DNA from 2 places in the Agromyces sp. CF514 genome. Region 1 is predicted to be linked to the other one. Evidence: predicted binding sites of a transcription regulator. Region 1 holds the regulator's gene; the other holds the start of a gene.

Region 1 (15,100 bases):
CGATGCGCTCGAACAGGGTCGGCTCGGCGGTTGCGGTCATGTCTCCATCGTAGCGAGGGATGCCTCACCACCGCCCGAGTCGGGCGTTCAACACGGCGATCGCCGCCGGACCGGCCGTCGAGGTGCGCAGCACCGAGTCGCCGAGGCGCACGGTCTCGGCTCCGGCGGCGACGAGCCGCTCGATCTCGGCCGGCGCGATGCCGCCCTCGGGTCCGACCACCAGGGCGAGGTCGCGGGCGTCGCCGTCGCCGTCACCGTCGGTACGGATGCCGGTGAGCGGCGTCGTGGCCGTCGGCTCGAGCAGCAGCACGCGCACGCCGTCGAGCAGCCTCGCGAGGCCGGCGGTCGCCATGAGCGGCGCGACCTCTGGCATCCAGGGCCGGATCGACTGCTTGGTCGCCTCGCGGACGATGCTCGCCCACCTGGCGCGGCCCTTCTCGGCCTTCGGGCCGTCCCAGCGGGAGACCGACCGGCTCGCCGACCACGGCACGATCGCGTCGACGCCGAGCTCGGTCGCCGCCTGCACCGCGAGCTCGTCGCGGTCGCCCTTGGCGAGGGCCTGCACGAGCGTGATGCGCGGGCTGGGCGCGGGCGTCGTCACGACGGCGCCGAGCTCGAGCACGAGTTCGCGGGGAGCCGTCTCGACCACGGTCGCCGCGGCGAGGGAGCCTCGCCCGTTGCCGACCGAGAGCTGCTCGCCGACGCGCACGCGCGACACCGTCACCGCGTGGCGCGCCTCGTCGCCGGTCAGGCGCACGAGCTCGCCCGCGGAGGCACCGGCCAGGTCGAGGCTCTCGTCGAGGTAGAGGTGGCTCATCGCGAGGTCCGTCAGCCGAGGAACTTGTCGCGCAGCCGCGCGAACAGGCCCTGCTGGAAGTGGGCGAGCTCGGGCGACGGCGCCTTCTTCGCTGCAGCGAACTGCTGCACGAGCTCGCGCTCCTTCGTCGAGAGCTTGGTGGGCGTGACGACCTGCACTCCGATGCGGAGGTCGCCGCGGCCGGTGCCGCGGAGCTTGGAGACGCCGCGGTCCTTCACGGTGAGGATCTCACCGCTCTGCAGGCCCGCCTTGATCTCGACCTCGACGTCGCCGTCGAGCGCCTCGATCTTCGCCGTGGTGCCGAGGATCGCGTCGGTCATCGACACCGAGAGCGTCGCGAGCAGGTCGTCGCCATTGCGGCTGAACACGTCGTGGTTCTTGACCTTGATCTCGAGGTAGAGGTCGCCGTTCGGTCCGCCGGCGGGGCCGGACTCGCCCGATCCGGGCATCTGCAGGCGAACGCCGGTGTCGACGCCGGCGGGGATGTCGACGGGAACCGTGCGGCGCGCGCGCACCCGGCCCTGGCCCTGGCAGGTGACGCACGGCGTCGCGATGACGGTGCCGTAGCCGCGGCACGTGCCGCACGGGCTCGAGGTCATGACGTTCCCGAGCAGCGATCGCACCGCCCGCTGGATCGATCCGGTGCCGCCGCAGATGTCGCAGGTGACGGGCGACGTGCCGGGCTGGCAGCAGGATCCGTTGCACGTGCCGCAGACCACCGCGGTGTCGACCTCGATGTCGCGGTGGGTGCCGAAGACGACCTCGTCGAGCCCGACCTCGACGCGGATCAGCGCGTCTTGACCGCGCTCGCGGCGCGAGCGCGGTCCGCGGCTCTGCTGCGCGCCGCCGAAGAAGGTCTCGAAGATGTCTCCGAAGCCGCCGAAGCCCTGGGCGCCGCCGAACCCGCCCTGGTCACCGAGGTCGTACTGCTGGCGCTGCTTCGGGTCGGAGAGCACGTCGTACGCGTGGGTGACCGACTTGAACCGCTCGGACGCCTCGGCGCCCGGGTTGACGTCGGGGTGCAGTTCGCGCGCGAGGCGGCGGTACGCCTTCTTGATCTCGTCGGGGGATGCGTCGCGTGCGACGCCGAGGACCTCGTAGTGGTCTGCCACGGAGGGCGTGTCCTTTCGATAGCGGATGCCGGTGGGGGCCGGCTGCTCAGTTCTCGCCGAGGGTGCGGGAGAGGTATCGGGCGACCGCGCGGACGGCGGCCATGCTGTGGGAGTAGTCCATGCGCGTCGGACCGACGACGCCGAGCCTGGAGACGTCGCGCCCGGGGATCTCGAACGCGCTCGAGAGCACCGACGTCTCGCCGAGTCCGAACGACGCGTTCTCGCGGCCGATGCGCACGGCGACGGCGTGCTCGTCTGCGGCCATCTCGCCGAACAGGCGCAGCAGCACCACCTGCTCCTCGATGGCCTCGATCACGCCGAGGATCGAGCCGGCGAAGTCCTGTTCGGTGCGCACGAGGTTCGCGGCGCCCGCGACGACCAGTCGATCCTGGCGCTGGGCGCGGGCCTGGTCGGCGAGCGTCGCCGCGAGCGTGTGCAGCACGGCGGCATCGGCCGGGGCGACGTCGGCGAACCCGGTCGACAGCGACTCCGCGGCATCCGCCATGGCCCGACCGCCGGCGAGCTCGTTGAGGCGGGCGCGATGCGCGGCGAGGGTCGCCTCGTCGACGGGGAAGGGCAGCTCGGCGACACGCTGCTCGACCTGCCCCGAGTCCGTGATGAGGATGCAGATGACGCGCTCGGGCGCGAGCGAGACGAGCTCGACGTGACGCACGCGCGCGCTGCCGAAGCTCGGGTACTGCACGACCGCGAGCTGCTTGGTGAGCTGCGCGACGAGGCGCACCGTGCGCGCGAGCAGCTCGTCGAGGTCGCTGGATTCGCCGAGGAAGGTCTCGATCGCGTGCCGCTGCGCACGCGTCATGGGGCGGACCTCGGTCAGCTGGTCGACGAAGACGCGGTAGCCCTTGTCGGTGGGGATGCGGCCGGACGACGTGTGCGGCGCCGCGATGAGCTCCTCCTCTTCGAGGAGGGCCATGTCGTTGCGGATCGTCGCCGCCGAGACCCCGAACGAATGCCGCTCGACGATGGCCTTGGACCCGACCGGTTCGCGTGATGCGACGTAGTCCTGGACGATCGCCCTGAGCACGGCGAGGCTGCGTTCGGAGACCATGTTCCTCGCTTTCGCCGTGCGGTTAGCACTCATTCGACCTGAGTGCCAATCATACCGCGGAACTCAGGGTAATCCCCATTGCCGACACTCGGCGCCAGCGCTAGCTTTGGCTTGTTCCGCAAGAGAACTGCGGCCACCCCCTCGCCGCAGCGGACGATACCCCCGACCCCGAAAGGCGCGCACCATGTCAGATCCCAACGCAGGCCCCGCAGATCCCAACCTGCCTCCCACGCCGCCGCAGCAGCCGGCCGCACCGCAGCCCGGCGCGCCCGCCGCACCCCTCTCGCGCGAGCAGGACATCCAGTGGGGCTCGTTCGCCCACCTCGGCGGAATCCTCGGCTTCCTGCCCTCGCTCATCATCTGGCTCGTCTTCAAGGACCGCGGCTCGTTCACGAACACCGAGGCGAAGGAGGCGCTGAACTTCCAGATCACGCTCGTGTTCGCCCAGATCGCGATCTTCATCCTGACCTCGATCATCACGGTGGTCACCTTCGGCCTCGGCAGCGTGCTCGTCCTGCTCTCCTGGGCCGTGTGGATCGTGGGCGTCGTCTTCTCGATCATCGCCTTCCTCCAGGCGAAGGAGGGTCGCAACTACCGCTACCCCTTCGCCATCCGACTCATCAAGTAGTCGGAGCGCGCGCACATCGCCCGCCGTGGGAGCGTCACCTCCCGCGGCGGGCGTTGCTGTGCCAGCATGAAGGCGTCCGCAGTCACCGCGCCGGATCGGCGCATCCGAACAGGAGAAGACGATGTCCGACCTGCCCCCTCCCCCTCCGCCGCCGCAGAACCCCTACGAGCAGAGCCCGCAGCTGAGCCCGAACGATGAGAAGCTCTGGGCCACGCTCGTGCACATCGGCGGCATCTTCTTCGGCTTCATCCCGTCGCTGATCGGCTACCTGGTCCTCAAGGACAAGGGCCCGTTCGTGCGCGCGCACACCGCGACCGCGCTGAACTTCCAGATCACGATGACGATCGCCGCGATCGTGAGCAGCATCCTCTGGCTCGTCGTCATCGGCATCTTCCTCTCGATCGCCGTCGCGATCGTGGTGATCGTGTTCAGCATCATCGCGGCCGTCAAGGCGAACCAGGGCGAGGCGTACACGTACCCGCTCTCGATCAAGTTCGTGAGCTGACCGGGGCTTCGTCCTCGAACGGGGTTCAGTCCTCGAGCAGGCGCCGTACGACGGCGTCCGCGAGCAGCCGTCCTCGCCTGGTGAGCGTCAAGCCACCGGCGAGGGCGGCTTTCGCGTCGACGAGGCCGTCGGCGATGAGGCCCGCCACGGCGTGCCGGCCGCCCGTGTGCAACGAGGCGATGTCGATGCCCTCGCGGATGCGCGTGAGCAGCAGCACGCGCTCGGTCTCGCGCGTGGGCGCGTCGAGCACCTCGCGTCCGACGGCCGGCGAGTGCCCGGCGGCGAGCCGCTCGGCGTAGGCGGCCGGATGCTTCGCGTTCCACCAGCGCACCCCGCCGACGTGGCTGTGGGCTCCGGGTCCGACGCCCCACCAGTCGTCGCCGCGCCAGTACCCGAGGTTGTGCCGGGAGCGGTGGGCCGCATCGGTCGCCCAGTTGCTCACCTCGTACCATTCGAAACCGGCCTCGGCGAACGCCTCGTCGGCGAGCTCGTACATGTCGGCCTCGAGGTCGTCGTCGGGCTGGGCGAGCTCGCCGCGGCGGATCTGCCGCGCGAGCTTCGTGCCGTCCTCGACGATGAGCGCATAGGCGCTCACGTGGTCGGGCCGTTCGGCGACGACCGCCTCGACGCTGCGACGCCAGTCGTCGAGCGACTCTCCGGGCGTTCCGTAGATGAGGTCGAGGCTCACGTCGAGCCCGGCATCGCGCGCCCAGCGCACCACGAGCGGCACCCGGGCGGGGTCGTGCGTGCGGTCGAGCGCCGCGAGCACGTGCGGCACCGCCGACTGCATGCCGAAGGAGACGCGCGTGAACCCGCCCTCGGCAAGGCGACGCAGGTCGTCGGGGCCGACCGAGTCGGGGTTCGCCTCGGTCGTGACCTCGGCGCCGTGCGCCAGGCCGAACTCGTCGCGGACCGCCCCGAGCATGCGCACGAGGTCGTCGGCGGGCAGCAGCGTGGGCGTGCCGCCCCCGAAGAAGACCGTCTCGGCCTCGCGCGCGACGACGCCGGATGCCGCGAGCACGCGCCGCGACATCCGGACCTCGTCGATGGCCTGGTCGGCGTAGTCGACCTGCCGGGCACCACGGAGTTCACTCGCGGTGTAGGTGTTGAAGTCGCAATACCCGCAGCGCACGCGGCAGAACGGCACGTGCACGTAGACGCCGAGCGCGCGCTCCTGCGCGCCGTCGGCCGCGGAGGCGGGCAGCAGGCCGTCGAGCGGCGCCGGCTCGCCGAGCGGCAGCGCGGAACCCACGCCTACACGCCGCCGGCGGGGTGCAGGGCCCGGAGCTGCTGTCGCGTGAGCTCGCGACGACGTCGGCGCACCCATGGCGCGAGGACGCGCTTCGAGCCGCCCGCGGTCGCGCGGAACGAGCGGATCGTGAGCCAGACCGTGTCGTCGTCGCGGCGCTCGAGCACGAACGACTCCTCGCCGCTCTCGAGACCGGCGGCCGTCGTGCCGAACGCGTAGCCCACGCGGTCGGGCTCGTCGATCACGTAGACCACGAGCACGGGCGTCGGGTGCGAGCGGAACCGGCCGCGTCGCACGAGCGTCGCCTGCATTCCCGACGCGATGTACGCGGTTCCGTCTTCGCCGAAGCGGTCCTCGGTGCGCGGGCCCGGCTGCTCGGCGAGCGGTGCACCCTCGGCGTCGTACACGATGCCCGGATACTGGGCGCCCGTGCCGGCGGAGACATCCGTCACCTCGTACCCTGCGCCGCGCTGGATGCCCCAGGTCATGAGGGCCTCGGCCGCACGCTGGAAGCGCTCGACGCCGCTGCCGAGCCGAACCGCGTCTTCGGCGGGGCGATAGCCCGTCGGCGGATAACGCATGAGGTCGGGTTCGAGCGTCGCGCCGATCGAGCCGTAGGTGACGGACTGATCGGTGAAGGTGCTGCGTCGGGTCATCGGGAACCTGCTTACTTCTTGTCCTTCTTCTCGACGTCGCCGCTCAAGGCAGCGATGAACGCCTCCTGCGGGACCTCGACCCGGCCGACCATCTTCATGCGCTTCTTGCCCTCCTTCTGCTTCTCGAGCAGCTTGCGCTTGCGGCTGATGTCACCGCCGTAGCACTTGGCGAGCACGTCCTTGCGCATGGCGCGGATCGACTCGCGCGCGATGATGCGCGCGCCGATCGCGGCCTGGATGGGCACCTCGAACTGCTGGCGCGGGATGAGCTCGCGCAGGCGGCCCGTCATGAGCACGCCGTACGCGTAGGCCTTGTCGCGGTGCACGATGGCGCTGAACGCGTCGACCTGCTCGCCCTGCAGCAGGATGTCGACCTTCACGAGGTCGGCGGCCTGGTCGCCGACCGGCTCGTAGTCGAGCGACGCGTAGCCAGCGGTCTTCGACTTGAGCTGGTCGAAGAAGTCGAACACGATCTCGCCGAGCGGGATGTTGTAGCGGATCTCGACGCGGTCCTCGCCGAGGTACTCCATGCCGAGGAGCGCGCCGCGACGCGACTGGCAGAGTTCCATGATGGTGCCGACGTAGTCCTTCGGTGCGAGGATCGCGGCGCGCACCATGGGCTCGCGCACCTCGCTGATCTTGGCACCCGTCGGGAACTCGCTCGGGTTCGTGACCGTGACGGTCTTCTTGTCTTCGGTGGTGACCTCGTAGACGACCGACGGCGCGGTGTTGATGATGTCGAGCCCGAACTCGCGGCGAAGTCGCTCGGTGACGATCTCGAGGTGCAGCAGGCCGAGGAACCCGGCGCGGAAGCCGAAGCCGAGCGCGACCGAGGTCTCGGGCTCGTAGACGAGCGCCGCGTCGGAGAGCTTCAGCTTGTCGAGCGCCTCGCGCAGCTCGGGGTAGTCGCTGCCGTCGATCGGATAGAGGCCCGAGAAGACCATCGGCAGCGGCTCGGTGTAGCCCGCGAGCGCCTCGGTCGCCGGCTTCACGGCCGTGGTCACCGTGTCGCCGACCTTCGACTGGCGCACGTCCTTCACGCCCGTGATGAGGTAGCCGACCTCGCCGACGCCGAGACCCTTGGTGGGGGTCGGCTCGGGCGCGCTCACGCCGATCTCGAGGATCTCGTGGGTCGCCTTGGTCGACATCATCTGGATGCGCTCGCGCGGGTTGAGCTGGCCGTCGACCATGCGCACGTAGGTGACGACGCCGCGGTAGCTGTCGTAGACCGAGTCGAAGATCATGGCGCGCGGCGGCGCGTCGGCGTCGCCCACCGGCGCCGGGATGCGCTCGACGACGCGGTCGAGGAGGTCTTCGACGCCGAGCCCGGTCTTGCCCGAGACCTTGAGCACGTCTTCGGGCGAACCGCCGATGAGGTCGGCGAGCTCGCGCGCGTACTTCTCGGGCTCGGCCGCCGGGAGGTCGATCTTGTTCAGCACCGGGATCACCTCGAGGTCGTTCTCGAGCGCGAGGTAGAGGTTCGCGAGCGTCTGGGCCTCGATGCCCTGCGCCGCGTCGACCAGCAGGATCGCGCCCTCGCACGCGGCGAGCGAACGCGACACCTCGTAGCTGAAGTCGACGTGACCGGGGGTGTCGATCATGTTCAGCGCGAAGGACGTGTCGCCGACCTGCCACGGCATGCGGACCGCCTGGCTCTTGATCGTGATGCCGCGCTCGCGCTCGATGTCCATGCGGTCGAGGTACTGCGCGCGCATGTCCCGGTCGCTCACGACTCCCGTGATGCCGAGCATCCGGTCGGCGAGGGTCGACTTGCCGTGGTCGATGTGCGCGATGATGCAGAAGTTGCGGATCAGCGCGGGGTCGGTGGCGGCGGGCACCGGCGGGGTATGGGCTCTCGGAGACATCCCGACGATTCTCCCACGAGTTTCCTTCGCACTTTCGACGGATGCCGCGCGCAGGTGCCCGCGACTACGCTGACACGCACCATGACCGCGTCAGCAGCACCCGCACCGCTCCCCCTCCTCGACTTCGGGAGGGTGTCGCCGTCGGCGCTCCGACCGGTGTTCGTCACGCTCCGATTCGGGCTGCACGTGCTCGTCGTCGGCCTGGCCCTGTTCGTCATGATCCGGGCGCTCCTCGCCGACGGCGCGAACGAGGTGCCCGTCACGATCCTCACGATCGCGTTCCTCGCCTGCTACGGCGCCGGCGTCGCGACCGCCCACCGCAACCTGCCGCAGTGGGCGCGCGTGCTCTGGCTCACGGCGCTGCTCGCGCTCTGGGCCGCCATGTCCGCGCTGACCCCGGATGCCGCGTTCCTCGCGTTCCCCCTCTTCTTCCTCGAGCTGCACGTGCTCGCCGCCCCGCTCGCCGTGCCGCTCGTGATCGTCACGTTCGGCCTCTCGGTGTGGGGCACGGCGACCCACCTCGGATTCGAGGTCGGCACGATCCTCGGCCCGCTCATCAGCGCGGGCGTCGCGATCGTCATCGGCCTCGGATACCGGGCCATGGCGCAGGAGACGAAGGACCGCCAGGCCCTCATCCTCGACCTCATCGCCACGCGCGAGGAGCTCGCGACGGCCAGCCGCGAGGCCGGCACGCTCGCCGAGCGCGAGCGCATCGCCCGCGAGATCCACGACACGGTCGCCCAGGGGCTCTCGAGCATCCAGATGCTGCTGCACGCCGCCGAACGCGACGTGGCCGACGAGCGCACGCTCGAGAAGCTGCGGCTCGCCCGCGAGACCGCCTCCGAGAACCTCGCCGAGACGCGGCGGTTCATCCGCGAGCTGAGCCCGCCTTCGCTCGACGAGCAGACGCTGCCGTCGGCGCTGCGGCGACTCGCGGCGGCCGTCGACGAGCAGGCAGCGCAGGCCGGGTCGGCCACCCGCGTCTCGTTCGCCACCAGCGGCGACCCCGTGACCCTGCCCATGTCGATCGACGCCACGCTCCTGCGCATCGCGCAGGGCGCACTCGCGAACGTGCTGCGGCATGCGCGCGCCACCCGGGCCGAGCTGACGCTCAGCTACCTGGGCGACGAGATCGCGCTCGACGTCGTCGACGACGGCATCGGGTTCGACCCCGCCGCGATCGCGAACGAGCCCGGATCCGAGCTCCGCTTCGGACTGCGGGCGATGCGCGAACGCGCCGAACGCGAGGGCGGGTCGATCGAGGTCGAGTCCCATCACGGCGACGGCACGGCCGTGTCGGTGCGCATCCCCGTGGTGACCGCGTGAGCGCCGCGGGCGAGGCGGGCGACGCGGGCGACGACCGCGCGGGCGTGCGCCGCGGCATCCGGCTCGTGATCGCCGACGACCACCCCGTGGTGCGCGCCGGCGTACGCGCGATGCTGGAGGCCGAACCCGACCTCGAGGTCGTCGCCGACGTCGACCGGGCGGATGCCGCGGTCAGGCGCGCCGCAGAGGGCGGGGTCGACGTCGTGCTCATGGACCTGCAGTTCCCGTCCGCCATGCAGGGCGCGGAGGCGACGAGGCACATCCGCTCGCACGCCGATGCGCCGCGCGTGCTCGTGCTCACCAACTACGACACCGATGCCGACATCCTGAGCGCGATCGAGGCGGGCGCGAGCGGCTACCTGCTGAAGGACGCGCCGCCCGCCGAACTCGTCGCGGCGATCCGGACCGCTGCGACGGGCGAGCCTGCGTTCGCGCCGGGGGTGTCGTCCCGACTCGACGCGAACGGCGGCCTCGAGCGTCTGACCGGCCGTGAGGCCGAGGTGCTCGGGCTCGTCGCGAGCGGCTACACGAACCGCGAGATCGGCAAGGCGCTCTTCCTCAGCGAGGCGACCGTGAAGTCGCATCTCGTACACATCTTCGCCAAGTTGGAGGTCGGGTCGCGCACGGCCGCCGTCGCACGGGCGCGCGACCTCGGCATCATCCGCTCGAACTGAGCGAACCGACGCCGACCCGACCCACCGACTCAGCAGCTCCGACTCCCCGGATCGGGCCGATCGGATGCCGCGGCCACCGCATTGGTGCCATGCGCGCGTTGCTGGTATCGTTGTCTGTTGGCTTGCGTGTGGGTCCCACCCCGCACGATTCGCCGCGCGAGGCCCCTCTACCTTCGCTCGGCACATCCGGTACCCGCACAAGAACGAAAGACGAACCACGTGGCAAACATCAAGTCGCAGATCAAGCGCATCAAGACGAACCTGAAGGCTCAGGAGCGCAACAAGGCCGTCAAGAGCGAGGTCAAGAGCGCCGTCCGTGCTGCTCGCGAGGCCATCGCCACCGGTGACAAGGACAAGGCCACCGCCGCCGTCCGCGTCGCAGGTCGCAAGCTCGACAAGGCCGCCAGCAAGGGCGTGATCCACAAGAACCAGGCCGCGAACCGCAAGTCGGCCATCGCGAAGCAGGTCGCCGCCCTCTAAGGCGCAGCGTCTGATCGAACGCCCCGCACGCGCGTCGTGCGGGGCGTTCGTCGTTTCTCGGAGTGCGCGGTCGGGCGGGCTTCTCGCGGTGCGTGGTCGGGCGATCGGACGAGCCGCGGCCGGCGTGCCCCTGTCCGTCAGGCTGCGTGCTCAGCTGCGGCCGCGTGCGGCGATGACGCCGACGAGCCGCTCGAGCGCGAAGACCGGATCGCGTTCAGCACCCTTGACCGCGGCGTCGGTGCGCGCGAGCTGCACGATGGCCTGCTGGAGGCCCTCGTCGGTCCAGCCGGCGAGATCGCGCCGGGCACGGTCGACCTGCCACGGCGCGAGCCCGAGCGAGGACGCCACCCCGGGGCCGCCACCGCGAACGCCCGAGACCTTCGCCATGGTGCGGATCTTCATCGCGAACGCCGCGACCATCGGCACCGGGTCTGCGCCGCTGTCGAGCGCGTGCCGGAGCGCCACGAGCGCGTCGCCGTATCGGCCCGCGATCGCCGCATCGGCGACCTCGAAGGCGTTCGTCTCGACGCGGCCGCCATAGTACTTGGCGACGACCGCCTCGGTGATGTCGCCCGGGGTGTCGGCCAGCAACTGCCGACATGCGGCGTCGAGCTCGGCGAGGTCGTCAGCGAAGGCCGCGACGAGCGCGCGAAGGGCCCGGGGCGCGATCGAACGGCCGGCCGCCCGGATCTCGGTCTGCACGAAGGCCTGCTTGTCGGATTCGCGCTTGAGCTCGGCGCACACGATCTCGATCGCCGAGCCCTCGCCGGAGCGGATCGCGTCGAGCATCTTCTTGCCGCGGACGCCGCCGCGGTGCCGCACGACGACCGTGACCGACTCGGTGGGCTGGCCGACGAAGTCGACCATGTCGAGGATCAGGTCGTCGGTCGCCTTCTCGGCGCCGTCGATGCGGATCAGCCGTGCCTCGCCGAAGAGCGAGGGGCTCGCGAGCGTGAGGAGCTCGCCGCGCTGGTACGCGTCGCCCGAGATCTCGCTGACCTCGAGCGCGGGGTCCTCGGCACGGAGGAGCTCACGGAGCCGGTTCGACGCACGCTCGGCCAGCACGTCTTCTGGGCCCGAGACGAGCACGATCGGCGCCGGGCGAACCTGGTCGTACGTCAGCTGCGGGATCGCCGCCGCCTTGGCTCGCGCGTTGCCGCGCCCAGCGCCACCGGTTCGAGCTGCCACGGCACCTCCCTTTCCGCTCAAGTCTACGGGCGAGGTGAGACAGTGCCCGAGTCGCGCTCGGTCCACAGGGCGAACCGCCCGTCTCCCGTCGCCGTGAGCAGGGCGGTGCCGGCGCGGTCGCTGCGCACCGGCACCGTGCCGACCCGAACGAGCAGGTCGAGCAGTCGATCGGTCGGGTGCCCGTAGCCGTTGTCGACGCCGACGCCGATGACGCCGACCGTCGCGGAGAGCTCCTCGTAGAGCCGCTCGCTCTGGTCGGCCGAGCCGTGGTGCGCGACCTTCACGAGGTCGACCGGCCCGATCGCGTTCGAGCCGAGGAGGCGGGCCTGGGCCTCTTCGCCGAGGTCGCCGAGGAACACCGCCCGACCGAGCCGGCCTTCGATCTCGAGGACGACGCTCGCGTCGTTGCCGGGCGCGGTCTCAGGGGGCGGCCAGAGCACGCGCCAGCGCGAGTCGCCGAGCCCGCCCCGGCGACCGGCGGTCACCTCAACAGCATCCGCCCCCGCAGCGACGAGCGGGTCGAGCACGCGGGCCGACCGATCGCCGTCGAGCGGGCCGTGCACGACCGTCGTCACCATGCCGACCACGGCGGGGCTGCCGGCGACGTGATCGGCATCCCAGTGCGTGAGCACGAGCACGTCGATCGACTCGACGCCGAGCAGGTCGAGGCACCTGTCCAACGCCGCGGGGTCGGGTCCGGTGTCGAAGAGCGCGGTCGCCCCCTCGGAGCGCACGAGCACCGCATCGCCCTGCCCGACGTCGCAGTCCGCGACATCCCAGTCCGCCGGGTGCGTGGCCCTCGCGACGACCGAAGGCCCGATCACGAGGCCGAGCGGCACGGCGACCAGGAGCACGAACGACGCCGTCACCGTTCGGCGCAGCGCCGGCCTCAGGGAACGTCCGAGGAGCAGCCAGAGTCCGGCCGCGGTCGCTGCGAGCATCGTGACCGCGCCGAGTGCGTCGGGAAGCCAGGGCAGTCGCCCCCCGGGCATCGCCGCGGCACCGTGCGCGACGAGCGCGATCCACGTGGCCGGCAGCCAGGCGACCTGGAGGAAGGCGAAGCCGACCGACGGCAGGAACGGCAGCACGAGGCATCCGATCATGCCGACGATCGTGCCCACCGGCGCCGCAGGAGCCGCGAGCAGGTTCGCCGGAACACCGTAGACCGCCACGGCGGGATCCAACAGGATGAGCACCGGCTGGCACGCCAGCTGCGCCGCGACCGGGACCGCGAGCACGACGGCCAGCGGCACGGGCATGAGGTCGGACAGCCGGCGGGCGAGGGGTCCGGCCAACAGGAGCAGCCCCGCGGTCGCCGCCGCCGACAGGGCGAAGCCGTAGTCGCGGGCGAGCCAGGGATCCTGCACGATCAGGACCGTGACGGCGACGGAGAGCGCCGAGACGCCGCCCGAGCGCCGGGAGGACGCGACGCCCACCAGGATCACCGCAGCCATGGCCCCGGCCCGGATGACGCTGGCCTGCGGCGTCACGAGCACCACGAAGCCCGAGAGGGCGAGCAGCGCGACCAAGACCCGTGTGCGCCGGCCCAGGCCGCACGCCGCGGCCAGGCCGAACGCGGCCGCCGTCACGATCGCGCAGTTCGCCCCCGAGACCGCCGTGAGATGCGTGAGCGAGCTCGCCTTCATGGCGGCGTCGAACTCGGCGCCGACCGCCGACGTGTCGCCGATCGCGAGTCCGGGCACGAGCGCCGCACCGTCGCCGTCGAGGCCTGCTGCGGCATCGGCGAATCCACGCCTGAGCTCCGATGCCCACTCGAGCCACGGCGGCGGCGCGCCGACCACCTCGACCTGATCGGGCGAGACGAGTCGGAAGGCGTTCGGCTCCGCGGCCGGAAGCTGCTGCGCCCTCGCACGGAGGGCCAGGCGCGTGCCCCACTCGACGTCGGTCGATGCCGGCAATCCGACCGTGACGGGGATCACGGCGGACGCCACGCCGTCGACGCTCACGAGCGCGCCGTCGACGCGGACCATCGGCTCGTCGGCTGCCCAGACGGCGGCGCGCATCGGCCGGGGCGCAGTGGTGGCCTCGATCACCACGTCGACGGTGCCCCCGGTCTCGGCGATCGTGACGAGCGGCGACCGCTCGCGTGAGGCGAGCCCCGTCGCAGCGCTCGTCGCGGCAAGGGCCGCCCCGGCGAGCACGACGAGCAGCATGGCGGCCACGCTCGAGACGACGGCCCGAGTCCGTCGACCGCGGCCGCAGGTCGAAGGGCCGACCGTGCGATCGCGGCGAGCGAGTCGGGCGGCGCCTCCGGCGATGCCGCGACGATGGGCGAGCACCGACCAGCCGAGCACGAGGAGGGCCACGACCGCGAGGGTCCAGAGTACGAACGCGATCGCTGACGCCTCGGCACCCGCAGCTGGCATCACGACCGCGACCCACGCCGTCGCCCACGTCGCGCACGCGGGCAGCAGCATGCGGAGGTCGTGCACTCAGAGCGCCACGAGGTCGGAGAGACCCGCGAACACCGCATCGCCGATGCCGGTGACGTCGTTCAGCTGGTCGACGCTCGTGAACGGGCCGTTCGCGTCGCGATAGTCGAGGATGCGCTGCGCGAGCGCCGGTCCGATGCGCGGAAGGGTGTCGAGCTCGGCGACGCCCGCGGTGTTCAGGTGCACGAGCCCGTCGGATGCCGCGGCGCCGCCGCCCCCACCGGCGCCGCCTGCGACCGGAGCCTCGCCGACCGCGTACACGACGAGCTGTTCGCCGTCGACGACCGGGCGGGCGAGGTTCACGCCGGCCGGATCGGCGTCGGCACCGAACCCGCCCGCCGCGGCGACGGCGTCGACCACCCGGGCGCCCGGATCGAGCTCGACGAGCCCCGGGCGCGCGACGGCGCCGAGCACGTGCACGAGCAGCGGCAGCGGTTCGTCGACGCCGCCGCCGGACCCGGCGGCAGCGTCGCCCGCCGCGCCGGACAGGCCGGCACCATCGGCTCCCCCGCGATCGCCGACGCCCCCGGACGACGCCCCGGCTCCGCCGATGGCCTGTTGCGCCCCGCCCCCGCCCGAGGCGAACGACAGGACGGCGGCCACGGCGACCGCCGCGACGAAGAGCACGACCGCCGCGCCCACGGCGAGCCGCACTCGGGGCCCCGCTCGTCGCGCGGCGGGGTCGAGGGCGTCGAAGGCATCGTGATCGAGCGGGTCGAGCGCGTCTGGGTGCGGAGCTGAGTCGGCGGGCATGCCCGCACGGTACTGTCCTCCGGCAGGTCTCTCGCGCCGCGTGCGGCGAGGTCCGAGCGACCGGCGCATGGCGGCTCTGGGGAGGAGGTCTCGTCATCCCGACCCGGACCCGCCGCGCCGTCGTCTCGCCGTCGCCGGTCGGGCTAGGGTGAAGGTCGCGCAGCTCGAAGGCGCGTCGAACGCCCGCTGATCGAGAGTGGAACTCACGAATGCCCGACAACCTCCGGTTCCTCACGCGCGCCGCCACCGCCGCCGTCATCGCGGCGGTCACCACGATCGCGCTGTCCGGATGCTTCATGGTGCCGCTGCTCGACGGCCGGTCGCC
Region 2 (15,100 bases), 1.0 Mb from region 1:
CATCGTCGTGGGCCTCGAGCTCGGCGCCGACGACTACGTGACGAAGCCGTACTCGACGCGCGAGCTGCTCGCCCGCATCCGGGCGGTGCTCCGGCGCCGTATCGACGCCGACGACTTCGACGAGTCGCTCATCGAGGGCGGGCGCGTGCGCATGGACGTCGACCGCCACACGGTGGAGATCGACGGCGAGCCGGTGCCCATGCCGTTGAAGGAATTCGAGCTGCTCGAGCTGCTCATGCGCAATCCCGGTCGTGTGCTGACGCGAGGCCAGCTGATCGACCGGGTCTGGGGTTCCGACTACTTCGGCGACACGAAGACCCTCGACGTGCACATCAAGCGCATCCGGTCGAAGATCGAGAAGCAGCCCTCCGAGCCCGTGCAGCTCGTGACCGTTCGCGGACTGGGCTACCGCTTCGAGGCCTGAGCGCGCGGCTCGCTGCGCCGAGAGGCGGAATGCGAAACGGCTCCCATCGAGGCGGGAGCCGTTCGCGTTCGCGTGGTCGCGGGTGCTTACGGGGCGAGGCCCGGGTAGAGCCGGTCGTCGAGCACGGGGATCTGCTTCTCGATGCCCTCTTCGCTCGCGTACTGGAAGAAGATGGGCGTCAGGCCGCCGACCTCTGCATCGATGCCCTCGAGCAGCAGCGGCTCGGTGTCTTCGGAGCCGAGCGCGACCGTGCTGTGCGCATCGACGTCGAGCTCCTGCGTCGCGGAACCGGCCTCGATCTTCAGCGTCTGGTCGCGGTCGCCGGTGTTGACGACGGTCATGACGAGGTTGCCGTCTTCGCCGTCTTCGCTCACGACGAGGATGTTGCGAAGGTCGAGGTCGCCGACGGTGACCGAGACGCCGTCGCTCGCGTCGTAGTGCTCGGTCGTCGCCTGGTAGGTGACCATCGAGCAGCCGGTCGCGCCGATGGCGAGACCCAGGGCCAGAACAGCGGATGCCGCGAGACGCGCCTTCACAGAACCTCCAAGTACGGGCGTGCGTGAACGTTGCGAAGCACGCACGGGAATCGAATCCGAGTGTAGCGCAACGCGATGACGCGGCCTGCGAGCGAGCGGCGGAACCTTAGCACGAACGCGAATGTGATATCCTGAAAGTTGCCGGAAGGACATATATTCATGCTTTTTGAGGTTGGCGAAACCGTCGTATACCCGCATCACGGCGCCGCAACGATCACCGAGGTGAAGAAGCGCATCATCAAGGGTGAGGAGAAGCTCTACCTCAAGCTGAACGTCACGCAGGGTGACCTCGTCATCGAGGTGCCTGCTGAGAACGTCGACCTGGTCGGCGTGCGAGACGTCATCGGCAAGGAGGGCCTCGACAAGGTCTTCGAGGTGCTGCGTGCACCGTTCACCGAGGAGCCCACGAACTGGTCCCGTCGCTACAAGGCGAACCTCGAGAAACTCGCCTCCGGCGATGTGATCAAGGTCTCCGAAGTGGTGCGCGACCTGTGGCGCCGAGACCAGGACCGCGGCCTGTCCGCGGGTGAGAAGCGAATGCTCGCCAAGGCGCGCCAGATTCTCATCTCCGAACTCGCGCTGGCTGAGAAGACCGACGAAGAGGCCGCCTCGACGGTGCTCGACGAGGTCCTCGCCTCCTAGTGCTCCTCGACGTCGCGCCCGATCCCGGGCGCGACGTCGTCGTGTCGGCCGTGCCGTCGTGCTCGGTCGACACGGGCGCGCCCTCGGCTGGCTAGGCTCGAACCATGAGTTCGTCGACGGTCGCCGTCATCCTGGTCGCCGCGGGCAGCGGAACGCGGCTCGGTCGCGCAGAACCCAAGGCCTTCGTGCCGTTGGGCGATTCGACGATCCTCGGCGTCGCCCTCGATGCCGTGCTCGGCATGCGGGAGGCACCGCACATCGTGGTCGTCGCACCGGCCGACCGGGTCGCCGAGGTCCGCGCACGATTCGCGGACGTCGCGGCCGCGGCATCCGCCCCGTTCGACGTCGTGCCGGGCGGCGCGTCGCGTCACGAGTCGGTCGCGGCGGGCCTCGAGGTGCTGCCCCACGTCGTCGACACCGTGCTCGTGCACGACGCGGCCCGGCCGCTCACCCCCTCGCTCGTCTTCGACGAGGTCGCCGCAGCCGTCCGCGCCCGCGGTCACGGCGTCGTTCCCGGCCTGCCCGTCGTCGACACCATCAAGCGCGTCGAAGGCCGGCGCATCGTCGAGACGGTCGACCGATCGCGGCTCTCCGCCGTGCAGACGCCGCAGGGATTCCCGCGCGAAGACCTCGACGACGCGTTCCAGGCCGCCGACCCGTCGGTCGAGTTCACCGATGACGCCGCGATCGCGGCGGCGGCCGGAATCGAGATCGACCTCGTGCCCGGAGACGCTCGCGCCTTCAAGATCACGGTGCCCGAGGACCTGCGTCGGGCCGAACGGCTGGTCGGCGACGCGAAGGGCGGGATGACGCATCCCGATGCGGCGGCTTCGGCCGCGCCGACCGGGCCGGGGGAGTCGGCCGTACCCGACCTGCGCATCGGAACCGGGGTCGACGTGCACGCGTTCGACGACGATCCGGCGACGCCGCTCTGGCTTGCAGGCCTCGAATGGCCGGGGGAGGGTGGGCTCTCGGGGCACTCCGACGGCGACGCGGCCGCGCACGCGATCTGCGATGCCCTCCTGGCCGCAGCCGGGCTGGGCGACGTCGGCGCGATCTTCGGCACGGCCGATCCCCGGTTCGCGGCAGCGCACGGGGAGGTGTTCCTCGCCGAGACCCGGCGACTCGTCGAGGCATCCGGGTTCCGCATCGTCAACGTCACCGTGCAGGTCGTGGGCAACCGGCCGAAGCTCGCCCCTCGCCGGGCGGAGGCCGAGGGGCTGCTCTCGGGCGTGCTCGGCGCGCCCGTGTCCGTCGCGGCGACGACGACCGACGCGCTCGGCTTCACGGGGCGCGGCGAAGGTGTCTCGGCGATCGCGACCGCGATGCTCGCGCGCACCTGATCGACGGCCCCGACCCGGATCCCGCACCGGCAGCCGCTTCGATCGCCGACCCGACGCAGGCGCACGCCGAGAGAGGGGTCGGAGCGCCGATCGGGCGCTCAGCCGCACGCCGGTAGGCTTGCCGGGTGACCGTGCGACTCTACGACTCGAAGGCCCAGGCCCTGCGTGACTTCGTGCCCTTGATCGAAGGGCACGTCGGCATGTACGTCTGCGGCCCGACCGTGCAGTCGAGCCCGCACATCGGGCACCTGCGCAGCGCGCTCGTCTACGACATCCTGCGACGTTGGTTCTCGTACCGTGGCCTCGACGTCGCCTTCGTGCGCAACGTCACCGACATCGACGACAAGATCCTCGACGCCGCGACCGGCGAGCAGTGGTGGGCGCTCGCCTACCGCGTCGAACTCGAGTTCACGGCCGCCTACGCCTCGCTCGGCATCCTCCCCCCGACCTACGAACCGCGGGCGACCGCGAGCGTCCAGCACATGCAGCAGCTCATCGCCGGGCTGATCGAGCGCGGGCACGCCTACGCGGCACCGGATGCCTCGGGCGACGTGTACTTCGACACCGCGAGCTGGCCGGCGTACGGCGAACTCACGCGCCAACAGCGCGACAAGATGGAGGCCGCAGCCGACGCCGACCCGCGCGGCAAGCGCGACCCTCGCGACTTCGCGCTCTGGAAGGGCCGCAAGGCCGACGAGCCGGAATCGGCGTCCTGGGCGTCGCCGTGGGGAGACGGCCGCCCCGGCTGGCACATCGAGTGCTCGGCCATGGCCACCCGGTACCTCGGCCGCGAGTTCGACATCCACGGCGGTGGGCTCGACCTGCGGTTCCCGCATCACGAGAACGAACTCGCCCAGTCCACCGCGGCGGGCGACGCGTACGCCAGGTACTGGGTGCACAACGGGCTGGTCAACGTCGGCGGCCAGAAGATGTCGAAGTCGCTGGGCAACTCGGTCTTCGCGGCCGAGCTGCTCGAACTCGCCTCGCCGCTCGCCGTGCGATACCTGCTCGGCGCCGCCCACTACCGATCGACGCTCGACTACACGCCGACCTCGCTCGTCGAGGCCGAGGCCGCCGTCGACCGCATCCGCACCTTCCTCGACCGCGTCGAGCGCCGTCTCGCAGGCACCCGGTTCGCGGGCATCGGGGCTCCCGTGATCCCCGACGCGTTCGGCGCGGCCATGGACGACGACCTCGGAGTGCCGCAGGCCCTCGCGGTCCTGCACGACACCGTCCGTGCCGGCAACCAGGCGCTCGACGGCGACGAACTCGATCAGGCCGCGGTGCTCCACGGGCAGGTCTCGGCGATGGTCGGGGTGCTCGGCATCGACCCGCGAGACCCGCACTGGGCGCCCGACGCCGGGCCAGCGGCATCCGCCCTCGACACACTCGTGACTCGACTCATCGAAGACCGCCAGACGGCACGCGCGGCGAAGGACTTCGCTGCCGCAGACCGTATCCGCGCCGAACTCTCGGCCGCGGGCATCACCATCGAAGACAGCCAGAACGGCACGCATTGGAGCTTGGAATCATGAAGGGCAGCGGAAAGCCTCGCGCCGGCGCAGTGCGCAAGGCGAAGAACAAGCAGGTCGGATCAGGCGGCCAAGGCCGCCAGGCGCTCGAGGGCAAAGGGCCGACCCCGAAGGCCGAAGACCGCGCCTGGCACCCCGCCGGCAAGCGCAAGGCCGCCGAGGAGCGGTATGCGGCCTCAGGCGGAAAGGGCCGTCCAGGCGCGAAGGTCGCCGGGCAGGGCGCACGATCGGGTGCACCCCGCGGGGCGTCCGGTGCATCACGACGCTCGAAGTCGGGCGACGAGTCCGAGATCGTGACGGGCCGCAACTCCGTCGTCGAGGCGCTGCGCACGCGCATCCCCGCCACGACGCTCTACGTGGCCGCGCGCGTCGAGATGGACGACCGCGTGCGCGAGGCGATGAAGATCGCCACCAACCGCGGCATCCCCATCCTCGAGGTCATGCGGCCCGAGCTCGACCGGCTCGCCGGCGAGGGCGGCGTGCACCAGGGCCTCGCCCTGAAGGTGCCTCCCTACGAGTACGCCCACCCGATCGAACTGCTCGATGAGGTCATCGCCCGCGACGAGACGCCGCTCTTCGTCGCGCTCGACGGCATCACCGACGCCCGCAACCTCGGAGCGATCATCCGCTCCACCGCGGCGTTCGGCGGCCACGGCATCATCGTGCCCCAGCGTCGATCGGTCGGCGTGAACGCGGGCGCATGGAAGACCTCCGCGGGCGCCGCGGCGCGCATCCCCGTCGCCATGGCTCCGAACCTCACCCAGACGCTCAAGGCGCTCAAGGAACGAGGCGTGTTCGTGCTCGGGCTCGACGGCGACGGCGACGTGTCGCTGCCCGGCCTGTCGTGGGCGGAGCGCCCGATCGTCATCGTCGTCGGCAGCGAGGGCAAGGGGCTCTCGCGTCTGGTCGCCGAGACGTGCGACGCGATCGTGTCCATCCCGATCAGCGCGGCGACCGAGTCGCTGAACGCCGGCATCGCGGCATCCGTCACCCTCTACGAGATCTCGAAGCTCCGCGCCGAGGGCTGAGGCCGGCTGCACCGTCGAACGCCCCGCTGCACCACGTGCGCAGCGGGGCGTTCGCGTCGCTGCACCTCGGGAGCGCCCGCGGACTCAGACCTTCAGCCGCCAGTCGTCTTCGTCGTCGGGGTCGACGACGGCCACGGCAGACGTGTCGAGCGGCACCACGTCGATCGACGTCGTGATCGCGCCCGTCTGCGGGTCGATGACGGTCGCCTCGTCGCGCCGATGGCGCAGCACCGTGTTGATGTACGAGGCCACGGCCTCGGCCAGTGGGATGTCGTGACCGGCTTGCTGCGCGAGGTACCAGCGGTGCTCGAGCAGCTGGTGGAAGACCTCGGCGGGCTCGAGCTTGCCGCGCAGATCGGTCGGGATGGCACGCACGACCGGCTCGAAGACGCGCACGAGCCATTCGTGGGCGACCATCTCCTCGTCGAGCTCGCCCTTGCCGTAGGTCACCCGGTACGAGTCGAGGTCGTTGAGCAGTCGGCGCGCCTGGTTCTCGCCCGCGTCGAGCCCGGTGAGGCGGAGCAGGCGGCGCTGGTGGTGTCCGGCGTCGACGACCTTCGGCTGGATGCGCACGGTCGTGCCGGCGCCGTCGGTGCGGATCGAGAGCTCCTCGATGTCGAAGCCGAGCTTGTTCAGACGGCTCACGCGCTCGTTGATGCGCCAACGTTCGGCCGACGAGAAGGATTCGGAGCCCGTGAGCTCGCTCCAGAGGCTGCGGTACGCGTCGACGATGCCGTTCGAGATGCGCACCGGGTCGAGTTCGTCGGCCACGCGACCGCCGGCCTCGAGGTCGAGCAGTTCGCCGGCGATGTTCACGCGGGCGATCTCGAGGTCGTTCTCGCGCTGGCCGTTCGAGAGGCCGCCCTCGTAGAGCTTGCCGGTCTCGGCGTCGACGAGGTAGGCGGCGAAGGCGCCCGCGTCGCGACGGAACAGCGTGTTCGAGAGCGACACGTCGCCCCAGAAGAACCCGATGATGTGCAGGCGCACGAGCAGCAGGGCGAGCGCGTCGACGAGACGCGTCGCCGTGTCGGGGCGCAGCGTCTGCGAGAACAGGGCCCGGTAGGGGAGCGAGAAGCGCAGGTGACGGGTGACGAGCACCGGCTTCAGGGGGTCGCCTTCGTCATCGGAGCGGTTCGTGATGACCGCGACGGGCTCGACGCACGGCACCTCGAGACGCTGCAGCGTGCGCAGCATCTCGTACTCGCCGCGCGCCATCTCGGCGGTGGTCTCCTTGATCGCGACCACGTGGCCGGCGAGGTGCGCGAAACGCACGAGGTGGCGCGAGATTCCCTTGGGCAGCGCCGCGATGTTCTCGTTCGGCCAGGCCTCGAGCGGCAGGTGCCACGGGAGGTCGAGCAGGGCCGGGTCGGTCGTGGCCGACGTGATCGATAGTGAGCCGCTCATCGTGGTTCAGCGTAGCCCGAAACGCCGATGCCGGCCGGGCCCATGGCCCGACCGGCATCGATCGTTCGTGAGAGGCGAGGTCAGGCGACGACGGCCTTGTTGCCGAGGCGCAGGCCCGACTCGATGTCGAACAGGTGCACGTGGTTCGGCGTGGCCGTGAGGTACACGCGGTCGCCGGCGTTCGGGTGGCTGCGACCGTCGACGCGGGCGACGATGTCGGTGCGCTTGCCCTCGACCGTGGAGTGGCCGTAGAGGTAGCCGTCGGCGCCGAGCTCCTCGACGAGGTCGACGTCGACTGCGAGGCCCTCGCCCTGGACCGCCGAGACGGTGATGTCCTCGGGGCGCACGCCGATGGTCGCGCTCTTGGCCGAAGCCTCGGCGAGCACGTCGCGGTCGACCGGGACCGTCGCCGTGCCGAAGAGCACGCCGCCCTCGGTGAGGTCTGCGTGGAACAGGTTCATCGCGGGCGAGCCGATGAAGCCCGCCACGAAGACGTTCTGCGGCTTCTCGTAGAGGTCGCGCGGGGTGCCGACCTGCTGGAGCAGGCCGTCCTTCAGCACGGCGATGCGGTCGCCCATGGTGAGCGCCTCGGTCTGGTCGTGCGTGACGTAGACCGTCGTGACGCCGAGGCGACGCTGGAGCGAGGCGATCTGGGTGCGGGTCTGCACGCGGAGCTTCGCGTCGAGGTTCGACAGCGGCTCGTCCATGAGGAACACCTGGGGCTGGCGCACGATCGCGCGGCCCATGGCGACGCGCTGACGCTGACCGCCCGAGAGTGCCTTGGGCTTGCGGCTGAGGTACGGCTCGAGGTCGAGGAGCTTGGCGGCCTCGAGCACGCGGGCGGCGCGCTCCTCCTTGCCGACGCCGGCGATCTTGAGCGCGAAGCCCATGTTCTCGGCGACGGTCATGTGGGGGTACAGCGCGTAGTTCTGGAAGACCATCGCGATGTCGCGGTCCTTCGGCGGCACGTCGGTGACGTTGCGGTCGCCGATGAAGATGTTGCCGTCGTTGACCTCTTCGAGGCCGGCGAGCATGCGGAGGGACGTGGACTTGCCGCAACCCGAGGGGCCGACGAGCACGAGGAACTCGCCGTCTGCGACATCGAGGTCGAGCTGGTCGACGGCCGGGCGAGTGCCGCCGGGGTAGAGGCGGGTGGCCTTGTCGAACGTGACTGACGCCATGGTTCTGCTTCTCCTTCACCGGCAGGTACGTGCCGGACGATCCGTAGTGAATGGACTGCGTCGACGTCGACGCTCCCTCAGTATTGCACGGGAGGAGGCGACGGCCGATTCGGCGCCGGCCCGCGGAGTCCGCGGGCGGGGCTCGCCTGCACGGCAGCCTCGAAGCGGCTGGGAGCCCGCCGGGCGGCCGCCGAACGCCAACCATGGCCTTCGTGTGGCTGATTCCCAGCCATCCTTCCTACTATCGTGGGTGCGTTCGCAGTACGCGCGCGCCCACACAGCGACCCGGAGTGACCATCGATGACCAACGGCGGATCCCAAGAGCCACGTGCCACCCGTAACGAGAAGCGGGAAGCGGCCCGAGAGAAGGCGCGAGTCCTTCGCGAGGAGCAGAAGAAGCGCGACAAGCGCAACAAGGTCCTGATCCAGGGCGGCGTCATCGTCGCCGTGCTGCTCGTCGCGGCTCTCGTCGGTTGGCTGATCTTCAACAGCATCAAGCCCGCCGGCCCCGGTCCTGCGAACATGGCGAGCGACGGCATCGTGCTCGTCGCGGGCGAAGACGGTGCGATCACCGCGGTCGAGACCCCCGCCATCAAGGCGGGCGGTGAGCCCACCGCCACGGTTCCCGACGACAGCGGCACGGTCGCGAACATCGTGACCTACATCGACTACCTCTGCCCCTACTGCGGCCAGTTCGAGACGACCAACTCCGAGGCGATGCGCACGATGGTCGAGTCCGGTGCGGCGACGCTCGAGATCCACCCCATCGCGATCCTCACGAACAAGTCGGCCGGCACGCAGTACTCGCTGCGCGCGGCCAATGCCGCCGCGTGCGTGGCAGACCTGTCGCCCGACGCCTTCTTCGACTACAACGAGGCGCTCTTCCAGAACCAGCCCGAAGAGGGTTCGGTGGGTCTGGCGAACGCCGACCTGAAGAAGCTCGCGACAGATGCCGGCGCAGCCTCCTCGGTCGCCTCGTGCATCGACGACATGCGCTTCAAGACGTGGGTGCAGGATGCCACGACGCGGGCGCTGACCGGCCCCATCCCGAACTCCGACCTCACCTCGGTGACCGGCACGCCCACCGTGCTCGTGAACGGCCAGCAGTACAGCGGCTCGCTCACCGACGCGCAGGAGTTCCAGTCGTTCGTGGTGCAGGCCACGAGCGCGACGTTCAACGAGTCCGAGTCGACCCCGACTCCGACGCCCACGCCGACTCCGGCCCAGTGAGCCGGTCCGCGCGGCGGAGTCCCTCCACGGGACTCCGCCGCGCGGTCGGTAGGATGTCCTGGGTTCCCCTCGCGGGGCGCCCTCGCCGGCTTGGCGCAATTGGTAGCGCACCGCTCTTGTAAAGCGGGGGTTGCGGGTTCGAGTCCCGCAGCCGGCTCTTGACTGAAGACGAACCCGTTCCCCATGCCGCGCAGGCGGCGCACGCGAACGAGGCGCACCGGCACGCCCACGTCGAAGCGCCCGGCATGCCCGCGTGGATCGCGATCGCCATGGCCGTGGTCGGCGGTGCGCTGACCGCGGTGCAGTCGCGCGTCAACGGGCAGCTCTCGGCGGCGATCGGCGACCCCTACACGGCCGCGGCGATCTCGTTCGGAAGCGGCCTGGCGATCCTGCTCGTCGCGCTCGTGTTCTGGAAGCCGGGGCGGGCCGGGTTCGGCAACGTCGCACGCGAGCTGCGGGCCGGCAGGATCAGCTGGTGGATGCTGTTCGGCGGCGTCGCGGGCGCCTGGTTCGTCGCGACGCAGGGACTGTCGGCGGGCGTCATCGGCGTCGCGCTCTTCACGGTCTCGATCGTGGCGGGCCAGACCGTCGGCGGGGTCGTGTTCGACCTCGTGGGGCTCGGGCCGGCCGGTCGACGCCCGCTCACCGCGCCCCGGGTCTTCGGTGCGCTGCTCGCACTCGCAGCCGTGATCTGGACCCTGTCGTCCGAGATCGGCGGGGCAGTGCCCGTGCTCCTCGTGATCCTGCCCTTCACCGCGGGCTTCGGGTCGGCGTGGCAGCAGGCGGTCAACGGCCGGATCCGCGTCGCCGCCTCCAGCGCGCTCACGTCGACGCTCGTGAACTTCATCGTCGGCACGACGGTGCTCGTCGTCGTGATGATCGTGCACTCCTCGCTCGTCGGATGGCCGACCGCACTGCCCGGCGAGGCCTGGCTCTACGCCGGCGGGCTCATCGGGTGCCTCTTCATCGCCGTGCAGGCGATCGTCGTCCGCGTGATCGGCGTGCTCGTGCTCGCGCTCGCAGGCGTCGCGGGCCAGCTCACGGCCGCGCTCGCGCTCGATCTGTTCGTGCCCGTCGGCGATCAGACGGTGGAGCTCGCCACGATCGGCGGTGCCGCGCTCGCGCTCGTCGCAGTCGTCATCGCGAGCACGAGGTGGTCGCGCAGCAGGCACGTCGTCGCACCCGTGGAGCCGGCGGCGCCGGCCGACCGAACGCCCTGAGCGCAGCATCCGTCGCAGTGCCCGCAGCGGCGGGCGACCCGGTCACTCGAGCGTCGTGAACCGATCCGACGCGTCGCGGGGCACTCGTCGCTCGTCGCGCCGGCCCGCCGGCCTCCCGCCGACGTAGAGCCAGCCGAGCAGCGCCTCGTGCTCGCCCAGCCCGTGCATCGCCGCGACGGCCGGATGCCGCGTGTGCGGGCCGGTACGCCACATCACGCCCCAGCCCGCCTCGTCGAGCAGCAGGCTCAGCAGGTGCGCGACGCCAGCGGCGGTGGCGTCCTGCTCCCACTCGGGCACCTTGTGGTGGTCGGGCGTGCGCACCGCGACGACGGCGAGCAGCAGGGGAGCGCGCAGCGGCTTGGCCGCCAGCTTGGCGGCGCTCCGCTCGTCGGACGCACCCAGGCCCGAGGCCTCGGCCAGGGCCGCGCCGAGACGCTCGCGTGCATCGCCCCTCAGCGCGATCACGCGCCACGGGTGAAGCGCCGCGTGATCGGCGACCCGGCCGGCTGCCCCGAGCAGCTCGAGGAGCTCCGCATCGTCGGGTGCGACATCCGTCACCTTCGACACCGAACGGCGCGCGCGTGCCGCCTCGAGCACCGGGCGCACGCTCAGGGCTCGGGCGTGAAGTCGAGCGCGATCGAGTTCATGCAGTAGCGGTCGCCCGTCGGAGTGCCGAACCCGTCGGGGAAGACGTGGCCCAGGTGCGACCCGCAGTTCGCGCAGCGCACCTCGGTGCGGACCATGCCGAGCGAGGTGTCCTCGATGAGCTCGACGGCTTCGGGCCGAACGGACTCGTAGAAGCTCGGCCAGCCGCATCCGGAGTCGAACTTGGTGCCGCTCTTGAAGAGCTCCGCACCGCACGCCGCGCATGCGTAGACGCCGGCGCGCTCCTCGTCGAGCAGCTCTCCCGTCCACGGGCGTTCGGTCGCCGCCTCGCGCAGGACCTCGAACTGCTCGTCGCCGAGCTGTTCGCGCCACTCGTCGTCGGACTTCTCGACCTGATACGCCATGGGGTTCCCTTCAGAACTGCGGATGTCTCCATCGTCGCAGGTCGCCGAGGCTCGCGCACACACACGCCGTGGACGCTCGGCAGCCTCACGGCAACGCATCCCTAGGATGTGACGCGAAGGCGACGCCGTCGCCGCGGGAGGTGCACGGTGACGCTCGAACGGCCCTCGCACGACCCCGAGGCGCAACTCGACCCGCTCGCGCTCCGCGTGCTCGCCTTCGAGGCCCATGCCTGGCAGCAGCCGGGCGTGAAGGCGGAGGGCATCCGCGACGAGTTCGGCATGTCCGCCGCCCGCTACTATCGGATCCTCGGAGAGCTCCTCGACTCGCCTGCGGCGCTCCGGCACGACCCCATGCTGGTGAAACGCCTGCTGCGGCTCCGCGAGGCGCGCGCGGCGACGCGGGCACGGCGCTCACTCTCGAACGGCCGCACGCTCGACTGAGCAGGCCCCGACCCCGACGACTGGACCCATGGCGCAGAACTCCCCTCGAGATCGTTTCGACACGATTCCCCACGGCATCGAGCGCGTGGGCGCTCACCGTGCGCCGCAGCGTCGTGGCGCCCGATGGATCGCCTTCGGCTGGGCCGCCCTCGCGACCGTCGTGCTCACGGGCCTCGGCATCGCATGGGTCGTGGTCGCCAACGACCGGCTCGACTTCTCGGAGGCGTCGCCGACCGCGACGGAGACGCCGGTCGTCACGGCCGAGCCGACCATCGCGCCCGACGTACCCGTGACGGTGCTCAACGGCACGGACACGAGCGGACTGGCCGCGACGGCGGCCGACGCCCTGACCGCGGCCGGGGTCCCGGTCGGCGCCACCGCGAATGCGAGCGAGACCGACCTCAAGGAGTCGGTCGTCTACTACGCCACCGCCGATCTCGAAGGGGCGGCCAGAGGCGTGGCCCAGGCGATCCCGGGCGCCGACGTGCGCCTCGATGCGAAGTTCGGCGAGATCGGCACCCCGCTCGTGCTGGTCGTCGGCTCGGACTACGCCGCGAGCGTCGCGGGCTGACCTCGCGGGCCCACCTCGCAGAATCGTTGCAATTCCGCGACATTCGGGTGCGTCCCGCCCCTTCTCCTGGCCGTGCCCGCGTCATTAGTATCTGGAATTGGTCGCTCGAACCCGTGTAACGCCAGGTACCACCCGTGGTCCCGTCAGCACGACGGGCAGGCCCGGTACAGGCAACGCGCACGTGCTGATCGACACACGGCAATTTGGGAGCAACGCATGGCGAACGGAACCGTCAAGTGGTTCAACGCTGAAAAGGGCTACGGATTCATCACCGTCGACGGAGGCCAGGACGTCTTCGTCCACTACTCCGCGATCGACATGGCCGGATACAAGGTCCTCGAAGAGGGCCAGGCGGTCGTGTTCGAGGTCGGCACCGGTTCCAAGGGTCCGCAGGCTGAGGGCGTCCGCCCCGCCTGATCGAAGCGTGAACGATGCGCCGCCAGAAGCCTCGTGCCGGCGGCGCATCGTCGTCTCCGGGCCGGCGGGCACCGGGCGACCGGGGCGCCGGTCCGGCGCGTCGCCCGCGTTCGTGCGGGTCGCGGTGGTTGGCTGTGCGCATGGCGCGGCGGAACGCATCTGCCATCAGGTGGCGGTCTTCTGCCGTGCTGCTCGCCGTCGCCGCGGTGCTGCTCGCGGCGTGCAGCGCTCCCGAGACCGAACGAGTCGTCGCCACGCCGACGCCGACCCCCGACGCGCGACCCGTCGGTGCTTCCGCAGCCCCGGTCGCGGTCGCGTTCGCCCCGCTGCGCGGCACCCGTGCCGAGTGGGCGGCCATGCAGCATCCGTCGATCGCGGCGAAGATCGACAACCACGAGGAGGCGCGACCGCAGCTCGCGCTGAATCGCACCGACCTCGTCTTCGAGGAACTGGTCGAGGGCGGCCTCACGCGATACCTCGCGGTATGGCACTCCGACATCCCGGACGAACTCGGGCCCGTGCGCTCCATCCGACCCATGGACCCCGATATCGCGACGCCCTTCGGCGGCATCATCGCGTACTCGGGCGGCCAGGAGCAGTTCGTCGAGATGATGCAGGCGACGCCGCTGGTGAACCTGGTCTTCGACTTCGACGACACCGGGCTCTTCGCTCGCGCCGATGAACGGCCGGGCCCCCACGACGTGATCCTCGACGCGGCCGAGGCGCTCCGGCGCAACGCCGCCCTCGCTCCGCCCGCGGTGCAGTTCGTGTACGGCAGCGCCGATCCGCTGGCCGACCCCGCCCTCGGGGCGTCCTCGACCACGGGCATCGCGCACGTCTTCTCCGAGGAGCGGTTCCCGTCGTGGACCTGGGATGCGGCGGCATCCGTCTGGCTGAGGTCGCAGGAGGGCTCGCCCGACCTCGACGACGCGGGCGTTCAGGTGCACGCGGTCAACGTGGTGACCATGCGCGTCGGCATCGACTGGAGCTACGGCGAGGTCCCTCGCACGGTGATGGTCGGCACGGGCGAGGCCTGGGTGTCGACCGCCGGCCGGACCGCCCATGGCACCTGGTCGAAGGATGCTGCGGGGACGCCCATCGTGCTGACGGCGGACGACGGACGGCCGTTGCCGCTCGCTCCGGGCAACACCTGGATCGAACTCGTGCCGAACGAGGGATCGGTGTCGTTCGCGCCCTGAGCGAACCTCGTGCGAGGCGCCGGGCGCTCGCTTGCACTCATGTCGGTCGAGTGCCAGAATTGCTTTAGCACTCATTCGAATCGAGTGCTAACAAGAATCTTTGAGACGTCCGAGAAGGGACGAGAAACACACATGGCAAAGATCATTGCTTTCAACGAGGAGGCCCGCCGCGGTCTCGAGCGTGGCCTCAACACGCTCGCCGACGCGGTCAAGGTGACCCTCGGCCCGCGCGGTCGCAACGTCGTGCTCGAGAAGAAGTGGGGCGCACCCACCATCACGAACGACGGCGTGTCGATCGCCAAGGAGATCGAGCTCGACGACCCGTACGAGAAGATCGGCGCCGAGCTCGTCAAGGAGGTCGCCAAGAAGACCGACGACGTCGCCGGTGACGGCACCACGACCTCGGTCGTGCTCGCCCAGGCACTCGTGCGCGAGGGCCTCCGCAACGTCGCCGCAGGCGCCGACCCCATCTCGCTGAAGCGCGGCATCGAGAAGGCCGTCGCGGCCGTCGAGGCCGAGCTCATCGCCAACGCCAAGGAGGTGGAGACCAAGGAGGAGATCGCTGCGACCGCTTCCATCTCCGCCGCTGACGAGACCATCGGCGCGCTGATCGCCGAGGCCATCGACAAGGTCGGCAAGGAGGGCGTCGTCACCGTCGAGGAGTCGAACACCTTCGGCACCGAGCTCGAGCTCACCGAGGGCATGCGCTTCGACAAGGGCTACCTGTCGGCGTACTTCGTCACCGACCCCGAGCGCCAGGAAGCGGTCTTCGAAGACCCGTACATCCTGATCGTCAACGGCAAGGTCTCGAACATCAAGGACCTGCTGCCCATCGTCGACAAGGTGATCCAGACGGGCAAGCAGCTCCTCATCATCGCCGAGGACGTCGACGGCGAAGCGCTCGCGACCCTGATCGTGAACA

The links. The regulator HrcA, encoded in region 1, represses chaperone genes, less so after heat shock. The targets are predictions, from matches to a motif close to TTNGCACTCGNNNNNNNCGAGTGCNAA.
Region 2: groL (chaperonin GroEL) is a predicted target of HrcA. The motif match lies at 14,243-14,269, and genes of this name have one in related genera.

Annotation. Positions count from the first base shown of each region.
Region 1 covers NZ_FOZD01000001.1:2,691,656-2,706,755, forward strand. The annotation lists gene BM342_RS12050 (HIT domain-containing protein) at 1-40, opposite strand, end outside; gene BM342_RS12055 (16S rRNA (uracil(1498)-N(3))-methyltransferase) at 65-817, opposite strand; gene dnaJ (molecular chaperone DnaJ) at 829-1,929, opposite strand; gene hrcA (heat-inducible transcriptional repressor HrcA) at 1,976-2,998, opposite strand; gene BM342_RS12070 (DUF4870 domain-containing protein) at 3,183-3,626, shown strand; gene BM342_RS12075 (DUF4870 domain-containing protein) at 3,748-4,131, shown strand; gene hemW (radical SAM family heme chaperone HemW) at 4,157-5,383, opposite strand; gene BM342_RS12085 (DUF1990 family protein) at 5,386-6,036, opposite strand; gene lepA (translation elongation factor 4) at 6,048-7,901, opposite strand; gene BM342_RS19910 (sensor histidine kinase) at 7,983-9,227, shown strand; gene BM342_RS19915 (response regulator) at 9,224-9,901, shown strand; gene rpsT (30S ribosomal protein S20) at 10,121-10,381, shown strand; gene holA (DNA polymerase III subunit delta) at 10,532-11,569, opposite strand; gene BM342_RS12115 (ComEC/Rec2 family competence protein) at 11,593-14,022, opposite strand; gene BM342_RS12120 (ComEA family DNA-binding protein) at 14,023-14,775, opposite strand; gene BM342_RS12125 (hypothetical protein) at 14,985-15,100, shown strand, end outside.
Region 2 covers NZ_FOZD01000001.1:1,651,937-1,667,036, forward strand. The annotation lists gene BM342_RS07245 (response regulator transcription factor) at 1-424, shown strand, start outside; gene BM342_RS07250 (hypothetical protein) at 511-960, opposite strand; gene BM342_RS07255 (CarD family transcriptional regulator) at 1,120-1,602, shown strand; gene ispD (2-C-methyl-D-erythritol 4-phosphate cytidylyltransferase) at 1,707-2,945, shown strand; gene cysS (cysteine--tRNA ligase) at 3,071-4,480, shown strand; gene rlmB (23S rRNA (guanosine(2251)-2'-O)-methyltransferase RlmB) at 4,477-5,505, shown strand; gene BM342_RS07275 (DUF4032 domain-containing protein) at 5,590-6,909, opposite strand; gene BM342_RS07280 (ABC transporter ATP-binding protein) at 6,990-8,090, opposite strand; gene BM342_RS07285 (DsbA family protein) at 8,391-9,320, shown strand; tRNA gene BM342_RS07290 (tRNA-Thr) at 9,405-9,477, shown strand; gene BM342_RS07295 (DMT family transporter) at 9,479-10,540, shown strand; gene BM342_RS07300 (nitroreductase family protein) at 10,583-11,146, opposite strand; gene msrB (peptide-methionine (R)-S-oxide reductase MsrB) at 11,149-11,550, opposite strand; gene BM342_RS07310 (DUF3263 domain-containing protein) at 11,698-11,991, shown strand; gene BM342_RS07315 (LytR C-terminal domain-containing protein) at 12,020-12,562, shown strand; gene BM342_RS07320 (cold-shock protein) at 12,779-12,979, shown strand; gene BM342_RS07325 (DUF3048 domain-containing protein) at 13,165-14,178, shown strand; gene groL (chaperonin GroEL) at 14,311-15,100, shown strand, end outside.